DNA from 2 places in the Brevibacillus parabrevis genome. Region 2 is predicted to be linked to the other one. Evidence: riboswitches for the same ligand, from Rfam matches in the RefSeq annotation. Region 2 holds a riboswitch; the other holds the start of a gene.
The links. A riboswitch is a leader RNA that binds a small molecule or an ion and turns the genes downstream of it on or off. The one in region 2 is predicted to bind S-adenosylmethionine.
Positions count from the first base shown of each region.

Region 1: it holds a riboswitch for S-adenosylmethionine, as region 2 does, so the genes downstream of both, IRJ17_RS01840 (homocysteine synthase) here and IRJ17_RS15185 (homoserine dehydrogenase) in region 2, are expected to answer to the same signal.

Region 1 covers NZ_CP064090.1:391,206-407,066, forward strand. The annotation lists gene IRJ17_RS01790 (LCP family protein) at 1-473, opposite strand, end outside; gene IRJ17_RS01795 (MFS transporter) at 663-1,256, shown strand; gene IRJ17_RS01800 (MFS transporter) at 1,401-2,078, shown strand; gene IRJ17_RS01805 (SDR family oxidoreductase) at 2,179-2,823, opposite strand; gene IRJ17_RS01810 (aldo/keto reductase) at 2,994-3,866, opposite strand; gene IRJ17_RS01815 (BrxA/BrxB family bacilliredoxin) at 3,938-4,366, opposite strand; gene rnjA (ribonuclease J1) at 4,455-6,128, opposite strand; gene IRJ17_RS01825 (YqzG/YhdC family protein) at 6,415-6,753, shown strand; gene IRJ17_RS01830 (SCO family protein) at 6,756-7,379, opposite strand; gene IRJ17_RS01835 (rhodanese-like domain-containing protein) at 7,461-7,772, opposite strand; SAM riboswitch class I at 8,335-8,443, shown strand; gene IRJ17_RS01840 (homocysteine synthase) at 8,534-9,835, shown strand; gene IRJ17_RS01845 (ArsR/SmtB family transcription factor) at 10,071-11,117, shown strand; gene IRJ17_RS01850 (MFS transporter) at 11,117-12,325, shown strand; gene IRJ17_RS01855 (AAA family ATPase) at 12,382-13,320, shown strand; gene IRJ17_RS01860 (DUF58 domain-containing protein) at 13,326-14,516, shown strand; gene IRJ17_RS01865 (DUF4129 domain-containing protein) at 14,513-15,861, shown strand, end outside.
Region 2 covers NZ_CP064090.1:3,174,960-3,190,820, reverse strand. The annotation lists gene IRJ17_RS15280 (Rqc2 family fibronectin-binding protein) at 1-258, shown strand, start outside; gene IRJ17_RS15275 (hypothetical protein) at 319-819, shown strand; RNA gene ssrS (6S RNA) at 932-1,125, opposite strand; gene IRJ17_RS15265 (hypothetical protein) at 1,252-1,452, shown strand; gene IRJ17_RS15260 (Gmad2 immunoglobulin-like domain-containing protein) at 1,449-1,715, shown strand; gene IRJ17_RS15255 (enoyl-CoA hydratase/isomerase family protein) at 1,719-2,492, opposite strand; gene IRJ17_RS15250 (DUF4870 domain-containing protein) at 2,737-3,087, opposite strand; gene IRJ17_RS15245 (GntR family transcriptional regulator) at 3,624-4,568, opposite strand; gene IRJ17_RS15240 (YjzC family protein) at 4,706-4,876, shown strand; gene IRJ17_RS15235 (hypothetical protein) at 4,940-5,182, opposite strand; gene IRJ17_RS15230 (DUF309 domain-containing protein) at 5,351-5,887, shown strand; gene IRJ17_RS15225 (RNA 2'-phosphotransferase) at 5,884-6,441, opposite strand; gene IRJ17_RS15220 (CPBP family intramembrane glutamic endopeptidase) at 6,471-7,151, opposite strand; gene IRJ17_RS15215 (MFS transporter) at 7,344-8,543, shown strand; gene IRJ17_RS15210 (CcdC family protein) at 8,652-9,134, shown strand; gene IRJ17_RS15205 (NUDIX hydrolase) at 9,422-9,829, opposite strand; gene IRJ17_RS15200 (VOC family protein) at 9,887-10,693, opposite strand; gene IRJ17_RS15195 (CapA family protein) at 10,769-11,914, shown strand; gene IRJ17_RS15190 (hypothetical protein) at 12,016-12,168, shown strand; gene IRJ17_RS15185 (homoserine dehydrogenase) at 12,202-13,464, opposite strand; SAM riboswitch class I at 13,544-13,654, opposite strand; SAM riboswitch class I at 13,802-13,907, opposite strand; cobalamin riboswitch at 14,608-14,805, opposite strand; gene IRJ17_RS15180 (DinB family protein) at 15,180-15,695, opposite strand; gene IRJ17_RS15175 (cyclase family protein) at 15,724-15,861, opposite strand, start outside.

The DNA of each region.
Region 1 (15,861 bases), 2.8 Mb from region 2:
AGCGCCTTGAAGCCTTCGAAATCGGTAATGACGTAGCGATCCACAGGAAGTCCGGTAAACTGGCTGACCGTCTTCATCGCCAGCTCAGGCCCGCCGTCTACAATCGCCGAGTTGATGCGCGAGCTGCCATTTCCGGGAATGTCCACATACGTATCCCGCAAAATGGAGAACAGATCGTAACGCTTGGATGCCGGGTCGATACTGACCAGCATCATGGAGTCGGAACGGGGAAGCCCGTTATTTTTCATTCCCCTGCGATCCACACCCATCAGCAAGATGTTCACACGCTCTTGACCATCCCACTCGGGTATCTCCGCCGCTTTCGTTGCGGCTCCGCCATCCGGCGGGGCAGGTGTAACAACATTAGGAGCCTGGATATTTTGAGCAAACTCATAAAAGGAGTATCCGTAATAACCCGCTGTCGTGGCAATCACGACAAGCATCAGGAGCAACACTCGTTTCCATATTCGCATAAAGAACTACTCCACCTTTTATTCTCTGTATCTACTTGAACTCATCTCACCACTTGTTTAGTATACTCGAATCTTTACAATGTGGAGCAGCCTTTATTTGGGTAGCTTAACTTTTTATACTTTAACGTTTACAAAATTTGCAATATTCTTTATACTACCTTCATACTCGTTTCCAAGGGGTGACTTGTCGTGCTTTCTCCATCCGCATTTTTTCAGCGTTACCCGCAGGAAGCCCTGTTTTTTCTCGTTGCAAGCTTTATCAATTCTGCTGGCAGCGCTTTCATGTGGCCGTTGACTACTTTGTACGTACATACGATTCTCCAACGCTCCATGACCGAAGCCGGCTTTGTTTTGATGGTCCAGTCTTTGGCGGGCATTGCCGGGCAATTCGTCGGCGGCTCCCTGTTTCACCGCTTGGGCGCCAAGCGTCTCATCGTGGGAGCGCTGCTTTTTCAAGGATTGATTCAGCTGTCCATTCCGTTCATCAGCAGCTGGCCCGTCTATCTCGTGCTCATGACCTGTTTGGGCTTTACTTTCAACCTTTCTTTTCCGGCGATCCAGGCATTTATCGGCTTTCGCTGGAAAGAACAGCGCCGAGAGCTGTTTAACATCGTCTACGTAGGCAACAATCTCGGCATGGCGATCGGCACTTCGCTTGCCGGGGTCATCGCTACCTTTTCCTTTCAGTTGACCTTTTTGTTCAACAGTACGAGCACGCTGTTGTTTGCGCTGTTCTTCTTCCTTTTTATGAAACGCTCTTTTCTAAGAAATTGTTGCTTTTAGAAAAGCCGTGAGTTGCTTGATATTTATAGTACCAAGCGAAGCGTGCATTCACGGTAAATGGAAATCCTATAGACTTCCTGATTTTCATTATAGAGCACACGTTTCCACAACAGCAATAGCAACAAAATTTGCGAAAAGAGCCTTATGAAAAATATCTCGCACCAAGAACTGGTTGGCGACCAGGCAAAAGAAAACCGGCGGCAAGGCGAGGCGAAAAATACGTTTGCCCTGCTTCTGCGCTACCAGCTTTACTTGTTCATGGCACTGGGAGCTGCCTGTATTTTCTTTTCCAACATGGTCTGGAACACGGGTGTCGCCCCTTACATTACGGCGCAGGGCATGCCGCTGTCGGCCTTCAGTTGGCTGTGGACGATCAACGGCATCATCATTTTTGCGGGTCAGCCCATCACGTCCTGGATCAAGCGCATCCTGCAGCAAAACTTGTCCGCGCAGCTGGTGGCAAGCGCGGTGGCATACGCTCTCGGGTTCGGCTTCATGCTCATGTATCACGGCAGCTACTTTGCTTTTATCGCCGGCATGATCATTACCACTTTTGGCGAAATGCTGATCTCTCCGACTATCCCGACTTTCATTACGGAAAAGACGGGGGAAAACGCTCCCTTTTACCTGGGAGTCGTCGGGGCGATTACCGCTGTGGGGCGCTTGCTCGGCCCGCTGGCGATGGGCTATATGTACGACCACGGTGGCGTGCAGCCCACGTTGCTTTTGGCCTCTCTCGTTTCGCTTGCTTCCGTCTTCCTCTGTTTGCTCCATGCGTATGTCCAGCGCGAAAAACGAATCTCGGCGACAAAAGCCAGTTGATTCGTTTACGCATAAACAAGCCGCCTGCTTCCAGCTTGGAAAAAGGCGGCTTGTTTGCTATCCAGACCGTTCTCGATTGTCGCTTTCCTTGTAAACCCGGCTACCTCACTGGCGGGCATGTCAACGATTTGCCGTTGTCCTTCGCAGAAAGGCTCATGATGTACGGCACAGCTACACGGCTCCACTCTTGTGCGGATGGGGCTGCCGCCATGTCTTGCGGCGAACACGCTTGCAGCATGGACGTACCGACGCTTCCTCCCGGGTCAAGCGCGACTGCCGCCATCCCCTTCGGCAATTCTTGCGCCAGCGATTGAGTCAGCCCTTCGACTGCGAATTTGGATGCGCAATACGGTGCTACATACGCTTCCCCGACTCGCCCCCAGTACGAGCTGATGTTTACAATCACTCTGCCCTCCGGATTGGGTACCATTTTCGGCAAAAAAGCGCGACAGACGTAAAACACGCCGTTTACATTGACATTCATGACTGTCGTAAATTCTTCTGGCGACAGCTCCATCAGCAGGCTATTGCGATTGATCAGGGAGGCGTTGTTGAGGAGAAGATCCGGTACGCCAAGCTTGCTGCACACTTCCTCTGCCCAGCTTTCCACCCGCTTCCCGTCGGAAACGTCGATCGTCGAAAAATGATGCCTTTTTCCAAACTCGCGATTCAAGTTCCACACTTCTGCCATCGAGCGGCCGCATCCCGCGACGACCCAGCCCGCTTCATGAAACCGCTCCACCATCGCCCTGCCCAATCCCCGGGTCGCCCCTGTAATGACCACCAGCTTGCTTGCAGACACAACAATCACCGCCTTTTATAAACTTATTATATATAATAGTATAGTAAAAGGCGAAAAGGAATCCCCTTCCAGCAAATCAAATCCAGAAGAGGTTCCTTCTCTTTACGGCTCAATCAAAATGGCAATTCGGGCAGCTGATACCATTCGCCAGACATCCATTCGCGGGCTTTCCAGCGCAGGACATCCGGCCGCACGAGTGGCATGATTTGTTGGAAAAGCTCCACGCGTTCGATATCGGTCATCGGCACAAAAGCTTCTGCTGCGGCCAAATCCGCCTCCAGCTCGTCCATTTTGCTCACGCCCAAGATCGCTGTTGCGACAGGCAAACTCCATGTATAGCGCAGCGCCTGCTCCGTCCACGGAGCCAGCTTGCCCAGCCCCATCACCTTCATCCCGATGACGGCCACGCCTTTTTCGACTGCTTGCGGCACGAAATCATGGACAAAGCTGTAGATGAAATGATCCAGAGCAGACAAAGCCACGAGCGCACTGTCAAAAGGAAAACGGCGAATCGCTTCTGCCAGCAAGCGCGGGTCGGTATGTCCGCTAATGCTGATTTTGCGGATCAGTCCCTGCTCTTTGGCTTCCAGCAGAGCTTCCAGAGCGCCGCCTTTGGCAAAAATCGCTTCCAGATCGTGCGGCTGCATGATGTTGTGCATGCGCCACTCGTCGACGTAGTCCGTCTGGAGCCGCTTCAAGCTGCCCTCCAAATCTTTCAAAGCCAAATCGCGGGTGCGTCCTCCCGTCTTGGTCGCGATCCACACGCGGTCGCGCAAGCCTTTTAACCCCAAGCCCACCCGGGTCTCCGACTGCCCGTCGCTGTAGCTCGGAGCTGTATCGAAGTAGTTGACGCCCGCTTCTACTGCGCGGCGAATAATCGCGATTGCCTGCTCTTCGCTGCAATCGTGCTCGTCCACGATCCGCTGCGCACCGAATCCGAGCAAGGAAACTTGATGGGGATCTCGTCCAAATGATCGGGTCTGCATGCTGGTGGTTGCTCCTTTCGGATGTAAAACAAGACGCCCGATTCCGAGCGCCTTGTCATGGTCATTGTTGTTTATTTGTATGTCTCGTAAGCTGTGGTCAGCAGGTTGGAGATGGTTTGCAGATCGTTGTTCTCGATCTGATGGCGCTCGATCATCGTCATGATTTTGCCGTCCTTCATGATCGCAAAAGACGGAGACGACGGCGCATAGCCTTCAAAATACTCGCGGGCTTTTGCCGTAGCTTCTTTATCCTGACCTGCGAATACAGTATAGATGTTGTCTGGCTTGGTGGAATGGCCCAAGGAATGAACCACTGCCGGACGAGCGAGTCCTGCTGCGCAGCCGCATACGGAGTTAACGACTACGAGAGTCAAACCTTTTGCATTCGGCAATGTTTGTTCAACTTCCTCTGCCGTGCGCAGCTCTTGAAATCCGTTGCGGGTCAATTCATCGCGCATCGGTTGAATCACTTGGCTCATATACGCTTCATAAGACATCATGGGGCAACCTCTCCTTTGTATCACGTTTCCATTTACGTATTATTATAACCTGATCGAGCCCTCGCGAGAACGCAGAAGTGCTTTCGTTCTACACTTCCATCAAAATGGTGAGGATCATCGGATTGCGTCCGGTCTTTTCATAAATAAACGGCTTGATTACTTCATTGATCTGGGATTTCAGCTCAGACCATTCCTTGATCTTCTTGTCGAGCGCTTCCTGGAGGCGCTGGCGAACCAGAAGCGTCGCTTCCTGAATGAGCGACTCAGAACCGCGCACATAGACAAAACCGCGGCTGACGATGTCTGGTCCCGTGAGAATCTTGAAGTTTTTCATATCGAGGCTGACGACGACGACCATCAGGCCATCTTCCGCCAAATGCTTGCGGTCGCGCAGAACGATGTTGCCTACGTCTCCGATGCCGCTGCCGTCGATCAGCACGATTCCGGCGTGCACCTTGCTGAGCCATGCCTTTTCACGGTTGCAGTTCAGCACTTCCCCGTTGTCCATGAGGAAAATGTTGCTCTCGTCAATTCCTACTTGCTGCGCCAGCTTGGAGTGCGTCTTCAGCATCCGGTATTCACCGTGAATCGGAATGAAGTATTTCGGACGAATGAAGTTGAGCATGAGTTTCAGTTCTTCGCTGCTTCCGTGTCCAGACGCGTGAATGTCAAACACGTGACTGAGCACGACGTTTGCGCCTGCCCGGTACAGCTTGTCTATCGTCCGGCTGACATTGATCGTGTTGCCCGGAATCGGCGAAGCAGAGATGATCACCGTGTCTTCCGGATAGATCGACACAGTGCGGTGCGATCCGGAAGCAATCCGGGTCAGCGCCGCCATCGGCTCGCCTTGACTTCCCGTGCAAATAATCAGCACCTGATTGTCTGCGTAGTTGTCAATGTGCTTGATATCAATCAGCATACCCTCAGGCATCTGGATGTAGCCCAGTTCTTGTCCAATCAGGAACACTTTTTCCATGCTGCGGCCGATGACCGCGACTTTGCGGTTGCACTGTTCAGCGGCATCTACCACTTGTTGCAGACGATGCACGTTGGACGCGAATGTAGCCAGGATGATGCGACCGCGCGCTTTGCGCACCACATCGAGAATCCCCTCGCCAACTGTGCGCTCTGACATGGTGAAGCCGTAGCGCTCACTGTTTGTACTATCGGAAAGCAAAGCCAAAACGTCGCCACTCGCGCCGAGTTTGGCAATTTTGCCGTACTCTGTGGTCTGTCCGACTGGAGTCATATCAAATTTGAAGTCGCCTGTATGGATAACCATGCCTTCAGGCGTGTGGAGCACAACCCCGAGCGAATCCGGGATGCTGTGATTCGTACGGAAGAAAGTCGCTTTCAGTCGATTGAACGGAATTTCCGTATCTTCCGAGATCGGAATCATCTTCACGTCATTTTGCATGCGATGCTCTTCCAGCTTCGCCTTGACCAAGCCCAGGGTCAGACGACCACCGTAGATCGGCACGTTAATTTGTTTGAAAATATAAGGAATCGCTCCGATGTGATCCTCATGTCCGTGCGTTAACAAAAGTGCTTTAATCTTGTGCTGGTTGTCCACCAAATAGGAAATATCGGGGATGACCAGGTCGATACCGAACATTTCATTTTCGGGGAACTTCACCCCGCAGTCAATGATGATAATTTCATCCTCATACTCGACGCAATACATATTTTTTCCGATCTCGCCGAGGCCGCCCATTGCGAAAATCTTAACGTCGCTCAAACTCTTTCCTCCTAACTTCATCGTGCATGATTTTGGGAACCCGAACCAAGCATGCCATTCTTATTGTAACACAACGCGAGGCGTTCGTTTCATCCTGTCTTGTTAATTCCACACATTCATCTTCGGTCAATATTAGAAAACTGATACGCGGTATCTCCAACTCGAGCAAAAGCTGGGCATCAAGCGACTGCTCCGGCCGCAAGCCCCCTTTTGCACGTGTAAGGATTTTCTACGAATGACCGCTTTAAAAAGACTTCAGACTACATGGCAAGCCCGTTTTCCAACACGAAAAAGGAGAGCCTCCGCCATGCATTCTTCCATGAACATGTTCCTCACGCGCAGCTTTCTCGCTACACTGGCCGCAAGTTTGCTGCTGTTCTTTTTCCAGTATGCCCCAGCAAATGCCCAGCCGCCATATGCCAAATGGGGCAGATTGGCGATGCAGGAAACGATGCAAAAATATCCGCACGCGCAAATCGTAGACTATTTGCATGTCGGGCGCATAGCAAAAACGCCCACCACGTCAGAGGAGACGTTCAAGCTCTTGCTCCAGCAGGGCAATCGCAGGTGGGCGCTTCTTGTGCATATTGAATTTGAAAACCAAACGGAACGAGTCGTGAACATCACGTACGAAGAAACCGTCTGAGTCTAGTCAGCGAGCTGTTCCATTTCTTTCATCATTTGCTCCATGTCCATGTCCGCCGCCATGCCGTAAGCACGGCGCATGTTGCCGTCACCGTCGACGAGGAACATGCGTGCGGTGTGGGCAAAGGAACCATCAGGCTGCTTCAGTACCGCGATCCCGAAGTCTTTCGTTACTTTTTCCACCGCCTGGGCATCTCCGCGCAAAAACTTCCAGCCGCTTTGATCAGCCTTGAACTTCGCTGCATACTGCTGCAAAACCTCAGCCGTATCAAAGTCGGGGTCGAAGGTGATCGAGACAAACTCAACCTTGTCGCCGAACAGCTTTTTCTCCTTCAACTGATCCTGAAGCTTGGACATGTTGTACGTCGTTGCCGGGCAAATATCAGGGCAATTGGTAAACATGAACTCGACAAGGCGCACCTTGCCTTTGCCTTGCGAGAACGTATAGGAAGTTCCGTCACTGTTGTCCAACGAAAAGTCCGCGATCGGCTTCATCACCGGAATCGGATCTTTTGCCAAGTATTTGTAGCCGAACACACCTACAATCGCAAGGATAATCAAGCCTGCCAGCACCGTAAACCAATGGCGCTGCAACGCTGACCCTTGTTGCTGTGCTCCTTCACTCACGATTTCCTGCCTCCCCTGCACATCTCATGCGCCATCCCGCTTTGCTTGCAGCGGCGAGCAGCGCACATTTTCTCTGTCTTTCTAGACTTCTTTTTCCCCAGGCCATGCCAGCATTCCGCCAACCATATTGGCAGCGTCAAAGCCAAGCTCACACAAATATTCAGTTGCCCGGTGGCTGCGTGCGCCGCTTCGGCACACCATGATGACCGGAATGTCTTTGTCCAGCTCGTCGGTGCGATGCGGCAAAAAGCCGAGCGGAATCAGCTTGGCCTCTTTGATATGGCCTTCGTTCCACTCCTCCACCTCGCGTACATCAATCACCTGAAGCTGTTCTTTTGCCGCGAGCTTTTCCAGCAGCTCTTGTGGTGTAATTTCCTTCACGCCATGGCTCATCGCGTTTTTTCCTCCTATATGTACAATCGTTTAGTCGTTTTCTGCCATTTCCATCATATCATAGGCCCCAGGCGTTTTCTAACGGCGGGAGCTGCGAAAGCGCCGAGATATAGGGGCAATTTTGTGACAGCAAGGCTCGGTTGCTTGCAAGTTCAAAGAATTTACAAAAATGACCATAAAATTATAAAATTACAAGTAAAAAACCATGTCTGCCAGTTCATGAAAAAGAACGCTGATAATTGATGAAGCTTAGCGTGAGGGGGAGTTATTTCTATGATGTATGTCCTTGGAATTTTGGCTGTTTGCACTCTGGCTGCGGTCCTCTTGTATGCCAAAAAAGGAAAACAATCTCGTAAGGCAACTCATTTGGTTTCAGATGAAGGAAACCCTCATACAAACCATGTAAACAGAGCTTACCAGACAGGCTCTCTGGATCTTATGGGCAACAGCATGAACGGGTAAATCTTTAAAATCCACAAAATCCACCCCGATAACTTAATCATTTGATGTTGACAGCGAAGTATGGTTTTTCATACAATTATGACAACAACTGAAAGCTACATTTTCATCAAGAGCGGTGGAGGGACAGGCCCTATGAAACCCGGCAACCAGCAAGCGAGTCTTGCGCGGTGCTAATTCCTGCAGAATCCATAGATTCTGAGAGATGAACGCACACCCGTGCATAGCCGGAGCCTTCTTCTACTCAGGAGAACGCTCCGTTTTTTTATTTCCTTACCCCCATATAAAAAGGAGAGATGATCATGTCTGACCAACAACAATGGAAACCGGAAACGCTCGCCGTACACGGCGGACAGGAGGTAGACCCGGTAACAGGCTCGCGCGCGGTTCCGATCTACCAAACGACTTCCTACGTCTTCCGTGACACGGAGCATGCTGCCAACCTGTTTGCTTTGAAAGAGTTCGGCAACATTTATACGCGCATCATGAATCCGACCCAAGACGCATTTGAAAAGCGCGTCGCTCTGCTCGAAGGCGGCGTAGGTGCGCTGGCAACCTCTTCCGGTCAGGCAGCCATCACCTTCTCGATTTTGAATATTGCGCAAGCGGGCGACGAGATTGTCGCATCTAGCAGTTTGTATGGCGGGACGTACAACCTTTTTGCCCATACGCTGCCACGCCTGGGCATCAAAGTACACTTTGTGGATCAGTCCAATCCGGACAACTTCCGCGCGTTCATCAACGATAATACCAAGGCGCTCTTTTGCGAGACGATCGGCAACCCTCGCATCGACGTGGCCGACTTGCAGGCAATTGCGGACATCGCGCACGAAAACGGCGTGCCGCTGATTGTCGACAATACATTCGCTTCGCCAATCCTGACCCGTCCGTTCGAGCACGGAGCTGACATCGTCGTTCACTCCACGACCAAATTCATCGGCGGACACGGCACGGCGATTGGCGGCATTATCGTAGATTCCGGCAAATTCGACTGGAACAACGGCAAATTCCCTGGTCTGACGACGCCAGACCCAAGCTATCACGGAGTCGTTTATACAGAAGCAGTCGGCCCGCTCGCCTACATCATCAAAGCGCGCGTGCAACTGCAACGCGACATCGGCGCTGCCGTAGCTCCTATCAACTCTTTCCTGTTCCTGCAAGGTCTGGAGACACTCCACCTGCGCATGGAGCGCCACAGCCAAAACGCACTCGCGGTAGCGAAATTCCTCGCCGAGCATCCGGCAGTGGAATGGGTCAGCTACCCAGGTCTTGAAGGCGACGCCAACTACGCACTCGCGCAAAAATATTTGCCAAAAGGCGCTGGCGCCATCCTCACCTTCGGCATCCGCGGCGGCGTGCAAGCAGGCAAAACATTGATCGAATCCGTAAAGCTCTTCTCTCATTTGGCAAACGTAGGCGACTCCAAGTCGCTCGTTATCCATCCGGCGAGCACGACGCACCAGCAAATGAACGAAGCGGAACAATTAACGGCAGGAGTAACTCCCGGATTGATCCGTCTGTCTGTCGGAACAGAGGCGATCGAAGACATCATCGGCGATTTGAAGCAAGCTTTGGAAGCAGCTGTTGCCGTGAGCAAGGTATAGGTTTTCCTACAACACCATACCTTTTCATTCAAGCGAAAACGAAAAAACCACTCTCGTCAGGGAAGTGGTTTTTTTCGTTTTTTTGTGTCTTTCACTGGATAGTCTCAACTAAATCAGCAGAAAAAAAAGAACAGATGCGAAAATCATTGAACTATTCATTCGAAATAACTTGAATTAACAGTTCGGATATTTTAGAATTTGATCTATGAAAAAAATGGGGAAAAGGTGATCCGCTTTGAAAATATGGAACATCGGCAGTGCACGCACCACCTACCAGCTCGACTTCGCTTGCTCACCGCTTTTTGAAGCCGCACTCGGAATCGCCGTCGCCACTTACGATCAAATTCACCACACGCTGGAGCATCCGCCTGAGCACTGGAGCAGAATGCTGAGCGCGCTTCCGCAATCCGTCCAGCTTGAGGTTGATTACGCCAAAAGGCACAACACTTGGAAGACGTTGCTGCAACTGCTCCACCACCAGCCTTTTGCCGATCTCGAATCGTTTTTGCATGTTGTCAGCGAGCTGTCGGCAGAAGAGTTGCGCTACCACGCCCTGCCTTTTTTGGGCCAGGAACGACAGCAAGCACGCGAAAATGCCGCGCAGGGCAGCGCAGCAGACGCCGAGCTTTTGCAAGCAGCATGCCGGGACCACCTCTTTTTTGCAGCGTATATTGCCCATATCACCTCTGTCGACACAAATGAACTGCGCCAGCATCTGCTCACCTTGATGGAAGGCTGGTATCAGACACACATCAAGCCGCAAGAAGACAGCATCCGGCGTATGCTGGAAAAGGATACGTCGCAAAAGCGCGCGATGCAGGACAAGCTCGATCCGGAAGCACTGGTGGAGTGGGCAACCGGAGCAAGCTATCCCCCTGAGCCTGCGGTCACTCGTGTGCTACTAATCCCGCAAGCGATTTATCGGCCCTGGACGGTGCAGGCCGATGACGCGGGCACGAAAATTTTTTACTGCCCGGTCGCCGATGAAAACATGAGCGAGCACATCGACCCGTACCAGCCGCCGCAGGCTCTGGTGCAAAGCTTCAAGGCGCTCGGAGACGAGCAGCGGCTCCGCATGGTCAAAATGCTGGCGGAAAAAGAGCTGAGCTTGCAGGAATTGACCGACGTCCTGCAAATGGCCAAATCGACGGTTCATCACCATTTGTCCATGCTTCGTTCCGCGCGTCTGGTAGAAGCGTCCGGCTCCCGGTTTCGCCTGCGCAGCCAGTCCGTATCCCAGCTTTCCCTCCTGCTCGATCAGTTTCTGGAAAGGGGATTTTGATGATTCCGCTCTGGAAAAACCGTTCCTACACCTGTATTTTGCTCGGTCAGCTGATCTCCGAGTTTGGCGCATCGCTTTCGACGCTGGCAAACAGCTGGTTGCTCTACCAAATCACCGGCTCCCAGACCGCTGTCGGACAAATGTGGCTGCTCTACTTTTTGCCTTCGCTGCTGGTGCAGCTTGTGGCTGGCCCTTATCTTGACCGCTTTGACAAAAAGCGCGTCATGCTCTTTTCCCAGTGGATGCGCTGTGCGGCTTTCGGCTGTGCTTTTTTGGCGATTTCCTATGCGCCTGACGCTCTTTGGCCGCTCTATCTGACATCGCTGATCAACGGTCTTGTTCAACCGCTGTACGTGCCAGCGAGCCAATCGCTGCTCCCGACTCTTGTCAAACAAGAATCGCTGCTGCAAGCCAACTCTTATCTGGACAGTGCCATGCGCATCGCGATGATTGCAGGCCCGCCGCTGGGCGGGATTCTCGTCGCGAGCATCGGCGGCACACATGTGCTGGGCCTGGTCGCCATCGGGTATGCTGTCAGCGGAGTTTTTCTGCTTTTGTGCGAAAAGACTTCGGTCCCTCCTGCCAAAACAGCAGAATCATGGCTTTTCATGTTCAAGGCAGGGCTGTCCGTCTTTCGGGAAAAACCGTTTCTCTTCTATTTGAGCCTGTACTCCGCACTTGTGCAGTTCGCGGTCGGTGTGACTCTGGTGCTCAATCTGCCGTTTGTGGCGGGCGAGCTGCACGGAACGGCTCTGCATGCGGGATTGTTTTTGGCAGGCTATCCGTTAGGCTACCTCATCGGAACTTTTCTGGTGCCCAAGCTGTTTAATCATCTGGAGCCCTCTTTAGTCATGCTCGTCTCCTTGGTGGCAGGCGGGTTGAGCTTTGTCGCTTTAGGCTTCACTCCGTTCATCGAGCTGGCAATCGCCATCGAGCTGTCGGCGGGTGTTACTGCCCCCTTTTTTCAACTGCACAGCACGCGACTCTATCAACTGCACGTCCCAGCCGGGATGATGGGACGCGTATTCTCAGTGCGTCTGCTGATCGTTCGCACTACAATGCCTATAGGGATCTGGCTGGGAGGAACGCTCAGCGACAGCGTCGGCATTCGCCCGCTCTATTTCGCGATCGGTGCGCTGATCGTGGCCGTTTCCATCGGCGGGATTGCTTTGCAAAAATTTGTAAAATATAGGATATTCCATGTATAATGAAATGCGTGGAAATGACATCACCCCATACCCTATCTACATAAAGGAGAAATCTCATGACTCATCCTGCTCTGGATAGCCTGCTTGCCACCGTAAACCGAGTAATCGTGGGAAAAGAAGATCAGGTCCGCCTGCTGGTAACAGCTCTTTTGGCGCGTGGACATGTGTTGCTGGAGGACTTGCCTGGCATGGGCAAAACTGTACTCGCCAAAACTTTGGCCCAAGCGATCGGCGGAACGTACAACCGCCTTCAGTTTACTGCCGATCTGCTCCCGTCCGATGTAGTAGGTTTGCATGTTTTCAATCAGCGCACGAGCGAGTTTGAACTGCGCAAAGGGCCTGTTTTCGCTGACGTGCTGCTCGCTGATGAAATCAATCGCGCGACTCCGCGGACTCAATCCGGCTTGCTGGAATGCATGGAAGAACGCCAGGTAACGATTGAAGGCGTTACATTGGCACTGCCTTCGACCATGCTGGTAATCGCCACCCAGAACCCGATTGAATCAGAAGGCACTTATCCATTGCCAGAGGCTCAACTGGACCGCTTCCTGTTCCGGTTGTCGCTTGGCTACGGCACACGCGAAGACGCCAAGGAGATTTTGCGCAGATTTCGCAGCAGCTCTCCTCTGGAGACGATTCAGCCCGTAATAACGGTGGAAAAGATTGCTGCCCTGCAAAAAGAAGTCGCCGCTGTCCACGTCAGCCAGGCGGTAGAAGACTATGTCATCGATTTGACCGAAGCTACCCGCAGCCATCGCTCTGTCGACGTCGGCATCAGCCCGCGCGCCATGCTTGCCCTGCTGCGCTCGGCACAGGCTTACGCTTTTGTATCCGGGCGCACTTACGTTTTGCCGGACGATGTCAAAGCCGTGTTCCCGAGCCTCGCTGCCCATCGAATCCGTCTGTCCATGGAAGCCGAGCTGCATGTGACGGAGCAGGAAGTGGTTATGCAAATCATGTCCAGCGTGCCGGCACCTGTTGAGGAAAGCGTGTAAGCCTGATGGATACGAAGCAAACCTTTCATGTGATCGGCTTTCTCCTCCTGCTTTTCGGACTTTTTTCGGGCAGCTGGTTTCTCTGGCTGCTTGGCGGATTTTTCTTTTTCATGCCTGCTGCCCAAGAGTGGTGGGCAAAATCGATAGTCAAATGGGTCAAGCTGGAGTGGACGAGCGACCAGACCCGCGTCATGCCTGGCACACCCGTGAACATCACCATTCGCCTGCACAACCGCTCCTGGCTTCCCCTGCCAGCTACGTGGCTGCGCTTTTCCTTGCCTGAGCATGTCACGGTGGACGGTGGAAACGAAGTCAAAACAAGCAATCAGCGCACCATCGTGCGACTGCGCTTTGATTTGCCCATCCGCCAGAGCGCAGCCAGAACGTTGACGCTGACCCCGCACAAGCGCGGTACGGTCTGGCTGACGGAAATTCAGTCAGAGACGATGCCGCTATTCGCAGACGAAGTAACTTTCCTGCCGATGCCGTTGTCTTTCTCCATGCTGGTTTACCCGTTGCCGCTGCCGCTTCCTCCGCTCGTCCTGGAAGAGACGCAGCCAGACGGCAGCAAGCTTTCGCGCCAGCGTCAGCAAGAGGATGTCACTTTTTTGCGCGGGACACGACCTTACATGCCAGGCGATCGGTTCAAGCATATTCATTGGAAAGCGACTGCGAAGACAGGCACGCTTGAAACAAGGCTTTTCGAACATACTGCCCATCCGAACTGGCGGATCATCGGCCACATTTTGCCGTCCTATGAACCGCTTGCGCAACGGCATAACGATGAAGCCAATGAACGCATCATTTCTTGCCTTGCCGCCTTGTCCATGCTTTGCCGCAAAAAGTCCATCGGCTTCGAGCTGTTCCTGACCGTCAAGCAGCGTGGACGCGAGCATTTTCACCTGCCTGCTGGCAGCGGTAAATCCCATCATTTGCACGTCATGACCCAACTGGCGCAATTGAACCATTACGTGACGACGCCTCTGCCCTCCCTGCTCCGCCGACTGGAAGAAAGCCCGGCAAAAGAAGCGGTGATTCTCGTAACCGCGCGTCCCGATGAACTGCCTGTCGCCACCATGGAACAGTTGCTTCGCCGCGGTCACAAAATCGCCGTGCTGGATGTCTCGCAGGAACAGGTTGTATTCGCACGGCAAGAGCTGGCACAAGCCAGGAAAAGGAGTGTGATGGCGCGGTGACCTTTTCTCTTCTAAGCCGCTGGACGCTCATTTTCTGGCTGGAGGCGCTGCTGATCGGTGGGGCACTGATGCTGTTGGGCTGGATTACGGCAAGTTTTGGTCAGCTGCTCTTCTTTTGCCTGGCCGCCTCCCTGCTGTTGCTCGCCGGAAGCTGGCTGTACCATCACGGTGGTCGGCACTCTCTTCTCCATCTGCTGCTCTATCCAGTCGTACTGGGGGTTGGCGTACTCAGCTATTACTTGTACGGCTCCTGGCTGATTGCGCTCGCTTTGACAGGCATTTTTTATTGGCGCGTGCAAACGGCAGTAGCCAATGGCCTTGGGCATAGCAGTATGCAACGCCGTTTCGTGCTGGCATTTATGGTCTGCCTGATTCAACTCGTCGTGGCCGCCTTGTACGGAACGATGGTTCATCCGGAAACGTTTACGCCTGCTCCGTACTTCGGCATGCTGGCCCTGGTTACGGGCAGCTACGTGTTGATTTCTCTCGCCGTTTTCCTGCTGCGGGAAGAGTCTCTGCCTGTCCGTCTGCCCGGCTCTTTGGGCGCTAAACTGGCTGCGCAGGTTGTCGGGACGCGGCTGGTGTTGACCGTTGGCTATATAGCGGCTGCCTCTGTCGTGCTCGGCCTTGTGGGATTTGTCTGGTCGTGGGTAAAAGGGCCGCTTGGCGCAGGGCTTTACATGCTCATCGAACCAGTCCTGCTCAAGCTTGCGGATTGGATCGGCGGCTTGTCGCAAGTGCTGAACAAAGACCAGCGTGTCCATAATGCCCTGGATGGTCAAGGTCAAAGCGAAAATCTCCCACTGGACCCGGTTCAGCAAGGTGAACCACTGTTTTCCGTGTTGGAGCCGTATTTGATTGCGCTCGTCATTCTCGCATCGCTCATTCTTTTGGGTTGGTACATGTGGAAGCGCCGCCGTCGCGCCGAACACACAGCGGCACCCGCAGACAATACGGATTACGCGGCAAATTTGTCTGCGCTTCCGCCGACTGTTGACGGTGACGCGGCAGCATGGGATGTCTCCCAATGGTTTAAAAAGCCGATTGGCCCGGAAGACGATCCCACTCGTTACGCCTACTATCAGTTTTTGCAAGCAATGGCGAAGCGCGGGGCCACCGTCCAGCCATATGAGACAACGCAGGAATTTTTCAAGCGATTGCAGTATCATCCGGTTATGACGGCACCAGCGCTGGAGCTGGCCGCCAAAATCACCAGTTTCTACGAACAGTATCGCTATCAGGAGCATTCGCTGTCGCCTGAGGAGCTTGCGGACATGCAGCAAGCTGTCCAGGCGCTGGCTGCCCACGCGGAAAATGACAGCCAGAGCCAGAACCCGAATCAGAG
Region 2 (15,861 bases):
GTCGTCATCCGCTCCCGGGAATACTCCGAGCAAACGTTGCTGGAAGCGGCAAATCTGGCCGCCTATTTCAGTCGCGCCAAAGAAGGCAGCCAAATTCCTGTCGACTACACCTTGATCAAGCACGTCAAAAAACCGAGCGGCGCCAAGCCGGGCTTTGTCATTTACGAGCAACAGCGCACCTTGTACGTCACACCGGACGAAGCCCTCGTCCGCCAGTTGAAAGCGAACGCTTCCTCCACGCATAGCGAAACCCGCTAAGCTCATACTAAGAGCAAAGAAGCATATCTTCGTGGTTTCAACTTTGGAAGGAGGATCAGGATGAACGTCATTGGCATCATCCAGACTGATCTAAACGAATTCAGCGTATTGTTTGAGCAGCAAAACGGTGGACAAGGCGGCAGCGGCGGTGGTGGCGGACAAAACGGTGGCGGCGACCAGCATTCGCAAAGCGGCGGTGGACAGGATTTTCAAGATAGCGACTCCATGTTCCTCAGCTTTCTGGACGAACAGCCCAGCTCCGGGGAAGGAAGCTCCACTAGCGGCCAGGGCGGGCAAAGCCAGGGGCAGGGGCAAGGTCAAGGGCAGCAAGGCGGGCCACAGGAACTGACCGTGCGCATTAAAGGCATACCCGAAGGCCAGAAAGCAAACTTCCTGCAAATGTACCAAATCCTTCAGGACGCTCAAGATTCTCAATCCCTGGAGCAAAGCTTGACGATTGTCAACAACAACGATCAGCAAGACGGACAAGATTCGTCGAGCCGCAGACAAAACCAAGGCCAGGGACACGGTTCCGGCAAACAAAACAGAACGACTCATTGATCGCCATGCTGCGAAAATCGTTTCGTCGACAACAGAAGACATAGAAAAACCACCTGGAAATCTCCAAGTGGTTTTTTCATGCTATCGGCAAATCTTTGCTTTAACATGCTTTCAAGTCCCCGCTTTGCCGTTGACCTCATGTTTCTATAACCTGCGCTCACACAGGTGGGTGACTGGTCTGCCCTTCAGCCTTCCCATGCATCCCCAAAAGGGAGGTGGGCCTGACATCCATCACAAATTTTCGTCTCCCGAAAAACACGTATAAGGTTAGAAACATTTACGGCCTTACGTACATCGCAGGATCTTGATACAACTACTTTACCACAGAATTATTCCACGCTCAACGGATTTTCTTTCCTTTCGTTTCCCATTCTTTTCCCACACCTTTTTGTAAGCTTGGACCCATCAGGCCAAAAGGAGTGAGGATTGTGTATGGATGAGAATGTGAAGCGGCTGTACGACAAAACCGGATTTGGCAGCTACACGGGCGGAGCCGGCCTGCAAGCGGAGATCAAACAGCTCGTGACTGCTGATCCGGCTCCCCGCTGTTTGCGTCTGCGACTGCCCTGGAGCAGCCTGCTGGCGAATCAGGCGGCAAATATGAGAACGAGTCTTTTCGCAACATATCGGTGACGAAAACGGGAGCGGGCCAATACACAGTAAAAGGCGAAGCGCGCGTATTCGAGGCGACCGTCCGCTTTGTCGTGACAGATGGAGACGCCACATTGGCCGACAGTTTTGTTACCGCCAGTCAGGGCGGGCCAGCATGGGGTACGTTCAGCATCAACCTGAACCTCGACGCCTCCAAGCTGAAGGAGCCTGTCCTCGTCCTGTTTGAAGAAAGCGCCGAATCAGGGCAGCGCATTCACGAATTGAAAATCCCGTTGCCAAAATAAAGCTTACGTCCGCTTCCTTTTGGCACGAACGAGCGACTGAAACTCGGGATGGGCAATCAAGGACGGCTGCTGCTGTTTTTCCCAGGCAAGCGCGTACTCCAGGCCGTTAAACTGGCACCGTCCCAGCCCTTCCTTCGTAACTGCGTAAGCCTGGCTTGGCAAGCGGCGCACCATGGACACCAGTGCTTCCACTTCCTGCTCGATCCGCGCAGGCTCCACAGCTCGATAAATCAGACCGATTTGTTCGGCTGTTTGCCCGGAAATTTTTTCGCCAAGCAACGCAAGACGTTTCGCCCAAGCTGTTCCGACGAGTCGTGGCAACAAATAGGTGCCGCCGAAGTCCGTCGTCAGTCCGATCTGTACAAACGGTTCTTGCAAGACCGCATCTGTCGCCGCGATGACAAAATCCGCGTGCAGCGCCAAGTTCAGCCCCGCCCCGACTGCTACCCCTTCCACGACCGCAATGACTGGCTTGGGCATCTGATTCAACCGGGTAATGAAATCGTTGATCACCGAAAGCGCGTCATCTGCCTCGCTTTTCTCGCTCAGCGATGTCAATACGGTCAAATCGGCTCCCGAGCAAAAATGACCGCCCGCTCCCCGCAGAATGAGCACTTCCACCTCCGAATCATCCGCCGCCTCCGCAATCGCCTGTTGCAGCAAGGAAAACATCTCCACTGTCAGCGCATTCAGCACATGCGGGCGATTGAGCGTAATCGTGCAGACTCCCGCTTCTTTTTTCACCAAAAGGCTTTCTGCCTGTCCTGTGTGTTCCATTCTTCTCACTTCTCCTTTCTATTGGGACGCTTCCGGAATAACGCCTTGACGCTGTAGCTTGCGCAATCCTTCCTCTGTCCGCAAATTGAGCGAAATGCTCTTGTGGTTGTGGTGCGAACGCAAGGAAAACGCTCCGCTTGCTTTCTCCCCTATTTTCGCGATGAATGGTCATTCACCCTGCCTTTTTTGCGAGAAAATTACGAAAAAACCGCCCCTCAACGGAACGGTTCCCTCTTTTTGCTTTTCATTTCACAAAGCGCAGCGTCAGCGGATAGCGGTACGGTTTGCCCTCGTTTGCCCGGATAGCGGCGATGACAACGAAGACGATCCAGAAAATGAACAAGGCGGTCAATAAGATCGCGCCGATAAAGACAATCAGCAACAAGCCGGAAATCGCGGCATAAATCGTAATCGAGATGCCAAAATTGAGCGCTTCCTTCCCATGCTCTTGAAAAAACTCGCCCTCTTCCCGCTTGACCAGCCAAATAACCAGCGGCCCCAGCACATTGCCAAAAGGGATCAAAAAGCCTGCCAGAGCAGACAGATGCACAATCATGGCCCACATTCGCTCGTCTTTTCCGCTCAAATGATTCATCGTTTTCTCCCCCATTCCATTCCCGTTACTGTAAGTGTACGATATCTTCGCTTGAAACTTGCGAAAAAACGAAAAAAGCGCCCAAAAGGCGCTTCCCTCGCTATTAATATTTGCCACCGTGACTGTGTCCACCCCAAGAGGACCCAAAATCGCCGCCATGTCCACAGCTTTCACCGTGGTGGTGATGGTGACCGCAGCCACCGCGACCTGTTTTACATTCCATTTTGTAGTAAGGCTTGTAGTAGCAATGTTTTTTGTAGTATTTCTTCTTGCAGCACTTCTTGTAGTAGCACTTGCAATGAGACTTTCTGCATCCGCAACCCATGAACCTCACCCCCTCCTGATCGTTACATCTACAAGGTATGTAGGTGAAGGTGCATTGGCATGGTACACTTGTCTATTGTTGAGCCAAAATCAGCGGGTGTCCTGCCTGGCACAACAAAGCCGACAGAGCATCTGCCGGCGGGGTTTTGTCTATGTGTATGAAGAAAAAAGCTCTGGCAGGCGGCCAGTGAATAAGTGCGGGGATGAATCGATCATTGCGTGACAATTTTTCGCAGCTCGTTGATTCCGTGATGATCGGGAATTTCCTGGTATTCCTTCACTTTTGGCAAAGTCAGCAAATGCGGCCTGACCATATAGCCAGGCTTCGAAATATACACGACATCGCAGTTTGTAATCAGCTCGAACACATCGGGATGATTCGCTTCGATCGTGCGAATGTCCAGATGGGTAATGCCCGCGTTGTACAAATCATTGATCATTCCTGCCGCCCCGCGAATGGTAGCACAGACCAGTCCCACTTTTGTATGCCGGGGGTACGCTTCCATGGCGGGAATTACCGTTGTCGGGTCGGGTATAAAGTCGAGACTGACGACTGGCGGGGCTTCGCGCGGCAGCCGATGCTTCGCGCGCAAATTCACGGAAGGATGCGTCACAATCGCTTTGTATTGTTGCAAAAAGCTCGGGTCCTGCTCGACTCGCTGGGAAAAATCCTCGAAGGTTCGCCCTTCCAGCATGACACTCGGAAGATGGTATTGCACCAGACGCAAATATTCGGCAAGCTCCAGCTCGGTGAAGCGCAGAAACAAAACGGGAAACTGGTTGATTTCCTGCATCACACAAGAGAGGACGCGGGTAAACTCATCCATCGAGTACCCCATCGCCTTTACTTTGTGCAATGTCTCTTTGGCCAGCAAGGCGAGATGCGCCGGATTGCGGGTCAATAGTGGATCGTTGACGATGTTGCTGACGATGGTCCCTCGCCCCTGTCGCGAGTCCACCATACCTTCCTGCTGCAAGCGGAGATAAACGCTGCGGACCGTGTTGTAATTGACCTTCAGCTGCGCAGCAAGCTCCCTTACTGTCGGCAACTGTTCATTCGGCGGAAGTTCCCCGCTGCGAATCGAGGAGGCAATTTGTTGGTAGATCTGTTCGTGGTACGAAACATTCGAATCCTTTTGCAGGGTCAGGCGTAGCATGAATTCACCTCTTCATCCATCATTGAAAACATCGTATATGAATTTCGAATCGAACGTCAATAGAAGCCGTCGGCATGATCCGTTCCTTCGCGGCAATACTAAGGCTGATCACACATCACGAGAAAGAAGGTGCCCTGATGGGAGAACAAAGCCGTTTTCGTGAAGGCGACAAATCACCGAAAAATGGCGTGTACATGGAAATCGGGGAGACTGGCGCCAGCGTACAAGACCCGATGATCATCGAGCTGGACAGAGGGCAAAAGTTTCCCGCTACCCGCAACAAAAACCGGGTATGGACCCAAAAGTAGGCGCTAGTCCCACGCTCACGATCAAAAAACCAACCTTGCTGACACAGCCAGGTTGGTTCCTTTTTAGTTCTCGTCGTCTTCGTCCTCGTCCTCATCTTCTTCATCGCCACTCAAATAGATAATGGTGACCCCGAGGCTTTCCAGAAGACTGATCACTTCTTTGTTCAGCTCCTGATCCATCAACAGTCCCAGGCTTTCCACCAATTCCAGCTCTTCCAGATCGCCTTGCTCGGCATCCTCAATCAATTCGATAATTTCCGTCATCCGCTTTTTTTCCAGGACGGCCATGAGTTCATCTCTTGTCATAAAATGTTTCACACCTCGATTTCTCTTCTCTATGCATTATAATAGTACATAACGAAACGGTTGAAAACAAAACGCTCTTGATCGTTTGACTGACCGCAAGCGGCGCACCCGCTTTCGCGAAAAAACATCGAGACGTTTTTCCCAAAAAAGAGCGAGGTGAAGTCCACCATGTATCCTGAGCCGTATCTGGACTACCTGGTTCAGTTTCATGTCGAACGCGACTACTTCGAGTGTCACGAGATTCTCGAAGAATATTGGAAGAGTGCTCCACCAGAAAAGCGCCAGCCTGTGTGGGTCGGCCTGATCCAAATTGCCGTGGGCCTGTATCATCACAGACGCGGCAACCTGAATGGCGCTGGCAAGATGCTCACAAGCGCCCACGCGTTGGTCAAAGAACACCATGAAGAGATCGAGCGCCTTGGCTTGGACAGCACTGCCCTGCAGCGATTGCTGGCAGAGCGCCTGGATGAGATTCAAAAAGGCATGCCATACCGCAGCCTCACCTTGCCGATGCAGGCCGCAGAGCTGATATCCGCGTACAAAGCGGCTTGTGCCCGGCAAAATCAGCCTGAGCACCGCGACAGCGACATGAGCGATCCGTTTTTGCTGAACAAGCATACGTTGCGCGACCGCAGCGACGTGCTCGCAGAACGAGAGCGGCAACTGCAACTGCGCCAAGGAAAGCAGATCAATCCGGCGGACTAATACGCTTCTTCTGTTACAAAAGCGGCTGGAATCGCATCGCTGTACAAAAATGCTCCGCTCCCTTTGAAAAATCGGATGCCGGTTGCCCTCGCCTCTGCCGCCTGCACGGTCAGCACAGAGAGCGTGTCTTCCGGCATCCCGATCTCTTCGATCGTGAGCGCAAGCTGCACAAAGTCACTCGCGATGGGCAAAAGTCCGCCCGTGAGCACTTGCCGAACAAGCTTTTCGTGCGTGCCGTAGTACAGAAGCGCTGGAGGCTCCACCTCTGCGAGTCGGCCTGCTGCCTGGACTGGGCTTGAAGCAAAGCCGTAGGTGGCGCGAAGCAAAACGCCGCCATCCCAGTCAATTTGCCGCTGCGGGTCATTTTCCACGACTTGCCACAGATCGGAGCGGCGAATATTTTCCCACCCTTTGATCGAGCGCAAATAAGCGAGCAATGGTCCTGTTGGCGTGAATCCATATGTATCGAAGTAAAGCTGGACGTGCTCATTCTTTTGCCGCAGGATGCCCAGCAGACGCTTGCGCAGCTGGACTTCTTCGTGTGGCGCCAGCATGGCTTTCTCTCCTTTCCCCTATCTTCCCGCTAGTAAATCCACAAAACAACCGCCAAAGCCAGCCCCAAATCTGCGAGCAAATGACTGAACCAGGTAGGATATATCGATGGGAACAGCCCTTTCAGCCAGCCCCAAATAACCCCGGCCGCGTATACTGCGCTAGTCAGCAGCAAGCCTCGCCACAAGCCAAACAAGGCTGTCGTGACAATCAGATGATAGAGCGTATAAAAAAAGCTGGTCAAAAGCACGGAGACGGCACGGGAAAGCGAACGAAGCATCCGTTGCAGGACAAAGCCTCGCCAAAACAATTCTTCCAGCAACGAGTTCACGAACACGAGGTATAGGGCAAACCAGCCGATCCATTTGCGGCTCAACCCCCACGATTCCAAACCCGCCCGCACAGCAGCAGGCAAGCCCTCCGCTTGCAAAAGCAACCACAATCCAGCCTGAATCCCCGTAAAAAACAGCACGCCCAGCGCGATTCCAAACAGCGCTCCCCGCTTTTCGAACCGGCCCCACGCCAACTGCCAATTTTCCTGCAAACTTTTCTCCCACCAGCCGTGCAGCAGCGGGATTCCCACGCATACGACCAGATGGAAGGCAACAAACGTAACAAACAAGCTGTGCCGCTCTACCAGTCCGTAAAAGATGGCAAGCGTGGCAGCAAATCCATACCCGATCAACAGAAGCAGCGTACGTTTTCGCGCCATGCCGATTAGCTCCTTTTTTGCGTAATCGCCGCTCATTGTTCCAGTAATTTGCCCGTTATTGCTAGGAAGCATACATACAGCGTCAATAAATATACAAATATTTGGGCAGATGCTATACTGGGTTTTACCGTTTTGAAAAACTCGATCGGTTCATTTTTTTGTCAAAAACCAAAAAGATATGGAGTGGCTCTCATGTTGTGGCGCAACCGAACCTTTCTTTTGCTGATGACAGGGGAGATTGTCGCAGGTGCAGGCATGTGGATTTCTATCATTGCCAATCTGGCGTTCATGCAGAGCCTGATCCCTTCCGAAACCGTGAAGGGTCTGATTTTGATGAGCGGTCTGATCGCAAGCATCCTGTTGGCTCCGAAAGCGGGCGTCGTCATCGATATGTACGACAAGGGAAAAGTGATGCTCTTTGCCAGCATGGCCCGGACTTTAAGCCCTGTGTTCATGTTTCCCGCTCTCGCGTACGATTCCATTCTCTGGATGATCGTCTCCCTGATCGTCATGCAAGTGTCTGCGGCGTTTTACTTCCCGACCGTGCAAGCCTCCTTGCCTGCCATCTTGAGCAAAGATGAGCTTTTGAAAGCGAACAGTGCGTACTTGAATATTTCCACCCTGTCACGCATTGGCGGAACGGCTCTCGGGGGTGTGCTCGTCGTCTCCATGGAATTGCCCATGCTGTACATCTGTTCGATCATTGCCTACGCGATTTTGGCGGTCGTCACCTTGTTTTTGCGGATTCCGCCCGTTACCTCGCGGAATATGAAGGAAAAAGTGGAGTTCCGCGAAGTGCTGATGATTGCCCGCAAAGACCCTGCCTTGTTTGTCGGATTGATCAACAACGGTTTGATTACGTTGTTTTTGGGCGGACTCAATCTGATGATCCTCAACCTAAGCGAGATGCAAAACGAGCCGCAGCTCATGGGCTGGATTTACGCGGTCGAGGGCACGAGCATTTTGATCGGCGGACTGCTCGCCAAACGGTGGATCGGCGGCAAAAATCTGGTCGCTGCCTCTACGCTCATGCTGTTTTTCTTCGCGCTTTCCCAATTCGGAATGTCCATGGCAGACAACAAAGCGATGGTGCTGTCTTCCTTTTCCGTGTTTGGCTTGGTCGTCGCCTTCTTTTTTCCTGTCATTGCGACGATCTTTCAGAAGCGCTTGCCAGCCCACCAGCAAGGACGGTTTTTTTCCTTCAAAAGCATGCTCGACCGCGGCTGTTTTCTGCTCGCGCTGGGGATTACCGGGGTCGGTCTCGACCTGCTCGGCATCACCGGCTACCTGCTGTTTATCGGCTCGCTGACGCTCTTGTCCGGCCTCTTGACGCTCCTCTACAGCAAAAAACACAAGCTCGATGTCCGGGCCAGCGACGAAGCGGCGGCTTAGCAAAAATGCCGCTTCGCTGTCTGCGGCTTCCCCATACGTCTCAATTTGGTGTAAACTAGACAAGACAACATTGAAAATTTGTTGAAAGTCTATGGAGGCGTTTTTTCCATGCAGATACTCACTTCTTCATCCTTTGGCATTTTGGTGCCGCTGGTGATGGCAACCGCGGTCATCTTTTTGCGCATGCGCCGGCAAAAAAAGCCTGTGTCTGCAAAAAGCATCATCCTGCCGCCGTTCTTCATGGCTACTGGCTTTGCCATGTTTTTCTTTCCGGAAGCGGCGCTGCCACCGATGTACGATCTGGCGGCTTTTGTAACCGGATTGATTTTCTCCATTCCCTTGATTATGACTTCGCGCTTTGAGATCATCGGTCAAGACGTTTACCTCAAACGTTCCCGTGCGTTCTTCTTTATTTTGGCAGGACTCCTGATCATCCGGCTGATTATCAAGCTGGTGATCAACGACAGCTTCACCCCGATCCAGACAGGCGGCTTGTTCTTCCTGCTGGCGTTCGGCATGCTGGTTCCGTGGCGCATTGCCATGCTGTACATGTACCGCCAATTGACGAAAAAGACGTTCGGAACGCATTGATCGCCGGCGATGTTGATGTCGCAGAAAAGAAAGAGCAACCTGATTCCTTTTTTCGCAAAGGGAACGGGTTGCTCTTTTTTCTATGATTCAGTTATTCAGTCAAGTGCGTTTGGAAAAACTCAACGATGTGGCTAATCAGTTGCAAAAAGCTCTAAGGCCCGCCGTGAATGAGCAAACACACTCACTTTTTTCTCAAAACAAAAAAGCCGTCCCTGTTCGGACAGCTTTTTGCCTGCTGATTGATTTCGACTGCTCTTTTCACTACGTCTCATACTTGCCCGTTTGCCCTAAAACTCCACGTAAAACGGATGCTTTTCCTCCTGCAAACATAAAGAGATGCGCTGTCTGAAATTGCTCCAGGTCACCTTTTGCAGAGCTTCCTCGACCGGAAAGAAGCCCGACTCCAGACACTCAGGCGTTGTGATTAGTTTTCCGCCGATCGGTCTGGCGAGAAACAGGGCGTTGCAGATCGACTTGCTGACATTTTGAAACACGCCGCAAAATTTCGTCACTTCAATGTCCAAGCCGCATTCTTCCTTCGTTTCCCTGATCGCTGCTTCGCGGATGGACTCCCCTTGCTCCACCTTTCCGCCGGGCATTTCCCAGCCCCGTCTCGGTCCTTTGATCAGCAGCACTTCGTTGCGATCATTGACGATAATCGCCGCAGCGGACAAAGAATGCTTGGGTGATGTCACAAGCTCGCCTCCTTTGCGCCATTTTCTTGCTTTGCCCCTCGTTACTTTCTAGCAAATTCAAATCAGGTACGTCCCGCCACAAATGGAGTGCGATTCGTGAAGCGCTTTTGCCGCGCCTACTCTTGCAAAAAAAGGACGCTCTCCGCGCGATTGCAGCATCCGCTTGGCCGATCCATCCTGCTGCGGTTCACACAGCACGATATTTCCGCCAGGTAAAGCAAGCGTCAGGCAACGAGCGCCCATTTGCTCATCGTCGAACACTGCTTGGCTCGGCAAGCCGAACCACCGCGTCCAATCCGCTGCTGCCGCTTCCAGATCGGAAACAGCATAACCAACCGCTTGCAGCTCCGTCGCGCCATTTGGATGCGGAGCGATGATGCCGCGCTGTGTCAAATCGGCTTTGCGCTCCTCGTCTGTCTCGCTCCATTCAATCAGAAACGGCATTTGTCTCGCACTGTGCGGGTCTTCGGCAAACAGCATGCGCCACTGCAAAATCTTCCCGTCGTCTCGCGTGCGGCTGCCCGCTACCGGCCCTGTCACTTTGAGACCAAGTGACTGAAATCGCTCTACCCACGCGTCCATTTGCCGAGTGCGCAGGGCAATTTGCCCAAGTCCCTCACCGCGATTCGCCTCCCAGACCAGTTGCCGGATGAGCGGATTGTCGGATTGCTTGGCGACAGCTGCCTCCTCCACCGCCAAAAACTCCACATAAGATAGTCCCAAGTAGCTGAGACTGTTCCATGTTCCCCAATGGGTATGACGTCCGCCCGCGACAGCGTGAAAGCCTGCTTCCTGAAAAAGCCGGGCAGCCTCTCCAGGGGGACGGTGCACGAAATGAACCAGATGATCGAAGGAAAGCTGCATCTTTTTTCGCCCCTTTTCGTATTAGCTCTATAATAACAAATTCACCCATTTTTCGTTACCGTTGAAAGGAGCATAATGAATCAGACGCAGCAAAGCCTAAAGCACATCCGGCGAAAACAACGACAAAAGAAGTGGCAAAGGATGGCGAAGCAAACGCTCTTGTTCAGTCTGCTCGTCATCCTTTGCTCAGGGATTTACTTCGCTTTCGACAAGCTGGGAAGCCATTCCGCCTCCCCTGAACACGATTCCGCACCACCTCCGGCTGTTGCCCACGAGCCGACTGTCCGGCTGACCTTCGTCGGAGATGTGATGATGTCCGGAAATGTGGAAAAAACGTTGCTCGAAAAAGGCTACGACTACCCGTTCACGCACGTCCGTTCCCTGTTTTTGCAGGATGACTTTACCATAGCCAATCTGGAGACGCCACTTACCACAAAAGGCACGCCTGCCGACAACAAACAATACGTTTACAAGTCCTCTCCTTTGGCTGCGCCTGCGATGAAAGCAGCAGGGATCGATGCGGTCAACCTGGCAAACAACCATTCGATGGATCAGGGCGTGGCCGGATTGCTCGACACGTTTGACGCGCTTGCCAAAAACGGGATCGCTTACCTCGGCGGCGGCAAAGACTCTGTGGAAGCCTTCACTCCCGTCGTGGTGGAGCGAAACGGCATCAAGCTCGCCTTGCTCGGATTCAGCCGGGTCATTCCCGAAGTCAGCTGGTTCGCCACGGAGAAACAGCCTGGACTGGCTGGCTCCTATGATTCCGCCAAAGCCGTCCAAGCGATTCAACAAGCAAAGGCACACGCTGATCTCGTCGTCGTGATCGCCCATTGGGGCAAGGAACGGGAAGACTTTCCCGTCGATCACCAAAAAGAATTGGCCAAAGCTTACATTGACGCAGGAGCAGACTTGATCGTCGGTGGTCATCCTCACGTCCTGCAAGGCTTTGAACGCTACAACGGCAAGTGGATTGCCTACAGTTTGGGCAATTTCATTTTCACCCGCTCGACGGAGCCAAAAACGTGGCAGACGATGGTACTGCAAGCAAGCTGCACAAAAGACGCTTCCTGTGAACTGACGATGCTCCCGTTCCATGCCGAGCTGGGACGAGCGGTACCGATGAATGACACGGATGGGGCAGCGCTTCTGCAACGAATCGAATCACTGTCGGAAAACGTTCAGATTGAAGCCGATGGTCACGTACAGGCACGCTCATGATAAATGAGGCGTGCCCGTTGCCTTTTTTGGCGAAACTTTTCCATATTGCTTTCGTAGACCATAGTAGAACCACTTTTTCCAGCGAAAAGGAGGCGGCACATATGACCGGATTGATTATCACCGTATCGGCGATCGGCCTTATTATACTCTGCAGTTATTTCATGACCAAATGGGAAAAAGTCGTCTTCCCCGGCAATCAGAAAAACGGGCCTTCAGATACCGATCAACAGCTCTCGGATAAAAAAAGCAAGTAGAAAGGATCAGCGCTGATCTAGACAGACTGCGAGCTATGCCGATTCGATCAGCGGGAAGCAGCGCACGGAAAGTCCGAAGTCACTTTTCAGCACTTGCTCATGCTCTGCGCGAATACCTGTAACGATCAAGCCCGCGCGCAGCACACCGCCCAAGTCGAATTGCACCTTCAATTTCGTCACGTTCACGCCAGCCTCCCGCAAGAAATGCAGCACGCGATCAGGTGTGGCGGCGATACACGAGCCTTCCAAATAACACAGCACCCGTTCGTCTTGCCCTTGCTCCAACTGAGCCGCGGCATTTTTTTCTGTCCAAACAGGATGCGGCGTAAATGGCTGGGTCAACAAGTAAGCCAAATCTTCAACGACAGCGCTTGCGGTCGGCAGTTCGCCTGCACCCCGGCCCGTAAACAACAGGTCGCCCACGATGTTCCCGGAGAGCTGCACCGCATTGAACGCATCCTGGATTTGCGCCAACGGATGGGCAATGGGCAGCACAGTCGGCTGAACCGAGAGGCGGATGCCTTGCTCGGCTTTTTGTGCCTGGGCAATCAGCTTGATCCGGTAACCCAGCTCACTTGCGATCCGGATGTGTCCGGCAGACAAATCGGCGATTCCTTTACGCACGACATCCGCAAGCGGCAACGACTCCCCGTACACAAGCTGCGCAAGAATGTACAATTTGTACATGGCATCGAAACCTTCCACATCCGAACGCGGATCAGCTTCCGCATAGCCCAGCTCCTGCGCCTGCTTCAGCACTTCCTGATAAGAGAGCTGTTCCGCCTCCATTTTCGTCAAGATGAAGTTCGTCGTCCCGTTGAGAATACCGCGAACTCCTTGGATGTCATTTGTGCGCAAAAACTGCCGCAGCACGCTCAAAATCGGAATCCCGCCAGCCACGCTCGCTTCATAAGCCAGATGCACCTGATGCTGGTTAGCCAGATCGACAAGCTCAGGGCCGCGTTTGGCGAGCAGCTCTTTGTTCGCCGTTACCACATGGCAGCCTTTTTCAATCAGGGCACGCACGTAATCATACGTAGGCTCGACACCGCCCATTACCTCCACGACAATGTCCACATCGCTTTTTAGCACATCCTCAAAATCGGTAGTCAAAAGCGCAGGATCAACCTGAACCGCCCGTTCTTTTTCCGAATCGCGAACCAATGCTTTGACAATCTCGATCCGTTTGCCCAACCGCTGCGCCAGCTTCTCCTGTTGCGAGCGAATCGTTTTGATGACGCCGCCCCCTACTGTTCCCAATCCCAGCAATCCTACTTTGATTACACCTGCGCTCATTATTACCACCTCATGTCATGTTTTGGAAAAATAAGAAAAACCTTCTTGCTAAGAAGAAGGTTTGGCATCAAGGTCCTTCTCCTTATCTCCCAGAACGATTTTCGTCCTGCAGGAATTGGCACCTTGTCACAAACTGCGTAACGGTTGCCGGGCTTCATCGGGCCAGTCCCTCCACCTCTCTAGATAAAGAAAACTATGAATTTTTGTTCTTTGCTAGATGTCAGTTCTCTCTTGTCTTTGAAATTGGGCAAATGTTTGCCTCGTTCCCACTTTTTCATACATAAAAAACCTTCTCCGCTAAGAAGAAGGTTCGTCTTGACTGCTACGAGGCACCCGCTTCTTATCTATCGAGACGAAACGTCCCGCAGGAATTGGCACCTTGTCGCAAAAGCAACGGTTGCCGGGCTTCATCGGGCCAGACCCTCCACCTCTCTGGATAAGAACTATGATTTGCTATTGAGCCTATTCTAAGAAATTCCAATGCATTCGTCAACACAATTCTTTTTGTTTGCTGACAAGACTCGCAAGCAGGAAGAACGGACGGCAACTCCCTCAGCAAAGCAGCCGTTTCCACGCGCAAACACACTTTCCACCTCCGCCGTGTTGCAGCAAGCGCACGTAACGATTCCTGCTTCGCTTTCCTCCGGCACCTCTTTTTCTTCAACATAGCCGCACCATGGACATATGAAAAGCTGAACCACGCCACTCCCTCCTTTTTCACGGCGACAATCTGGCAACGATATCCTTAAAAAGGCTCCGGTTCGCAAGCTTGCGATCCCTCACATTCGTACAAGATCTAGTCAAGTTGAATTTAATCGCGAGTCATCGTAGCCTCTTTGACAGGTAGATCAACCGCGAGACGCCCTGGTCCATTCGACGAACCGCTGCAAGCGAGAGGCAGCTTCAGCTCAGCTCTTTCGATTTTAGCCGCTTCTATCGCGAAGCTACTCCAGCGCCTCGATTAATCGCATCAATTCCGAGACAAGTTGCCCCCTTCGACAGACCACACCAATCCCCCAAACAAAAAAAGCATTTTCCGACGACCGATACGATCGTTAGAAAATGCGCAAGCAAAGAGAAACGTATTCGTCCCCCTGCTGTCATGGCGAGTCCTCTAACACCTCCCTATCTCCCGTAGGTCCATCAGTGTCGTCGAAACAGGCAGGTCTCCTGACTTTGGGATCATCGTCTGGCGCTGCCTTCCCCATCCAAGTCTGGACAAGTGGCCTGTATGCGCAAAACTCCCCTCTTACAGTGGCGGGACCGTGTCGGATTTGCACCGAGCTTCCCTATTATCCTTGCGGCGATATACCTCAAGGAACCTGTTCCCACATATGAAATTGGAAAAATCACTACTGTTATTGTACCCTACCATTGCCGAGATAGGGAGGGCAAGTTGCGAGCGGCAGCGAAAAGATAGCGAGGAACACGCAGCGACAGCTGGAAAGCGAAAAACGAGAAACGAAAAGCGAGTAACAAAAAACGAGAAACAGAAAATGAGCGACGGAAAACAAGCAGCAGAAAACAAGCAACGCAAAACGAGTAACGCAAAACGAGTAACGGAAGCGAGTAACGAAAAGCGAGTAACGAAAAGCGAGTAACGAAAAGCGAGTAACGAAAAGCGAGTAACGAAAAGCGAGTAACGAAAAGCGAGTAACGAAAAGCGAGTAACGAAAAGCGACACACAGAAAGCGAAACAGCGGGCTTCTCCCGGCTTACAGCGAATACCGTTCCCGCAAAATTCTACAGTGGTGCGCCTCGTGTCCGGCGATAATATAGGCCAATGTGCGTGCCGACAGCTTATTGCCATTTGCTGTGCCCGTTCTCGTCCACGCCTCGGCAGCGATCCCCCGCAGTTGGGCCAGCGTCGACTGTCGCACAGCGTTGTATTCTGCGAGCAAATCCGTCAGACTGCGCTCCTGATAGAAGCCTTCTGCTACATACGTATTTTCATCGAACCCCGCCAGCTCAGTCTGATCCCCTCTGGCGATTCTCAGCAAGCGATAGCTCATGATTCGCTCGGTATCGATGATATGGCCCAGCACTTCTTTTACCGTCCATTTGCCCGGAGCGTAGCGATAATCGATTTGTTCCCCTGTCAATCCGGCGAACATCTCCCCTGTCTGTGCTGCCTGTTGTTCGAGAATCGTCAGCAGATCACCTTCTGGCACTTGACTGACGTAGGTAGCAAAATAATCTTGGTACTCCTCCCGGTTTGGGCGAATCAGCATGCTCATGTCCTCCTCGGCTTCTCTCTATTTATCCTTCTTGCCAGCCTTCAAACAGCAGCACCCGCGCAGGAGCTGCATCTGTTCCTACAAGCTTCAGCGGAGCAGCCACCATAAAGTAGAGGCCCGGTGGCACATCGCGCAGACGCAGCCCTTCGATCACGACGAT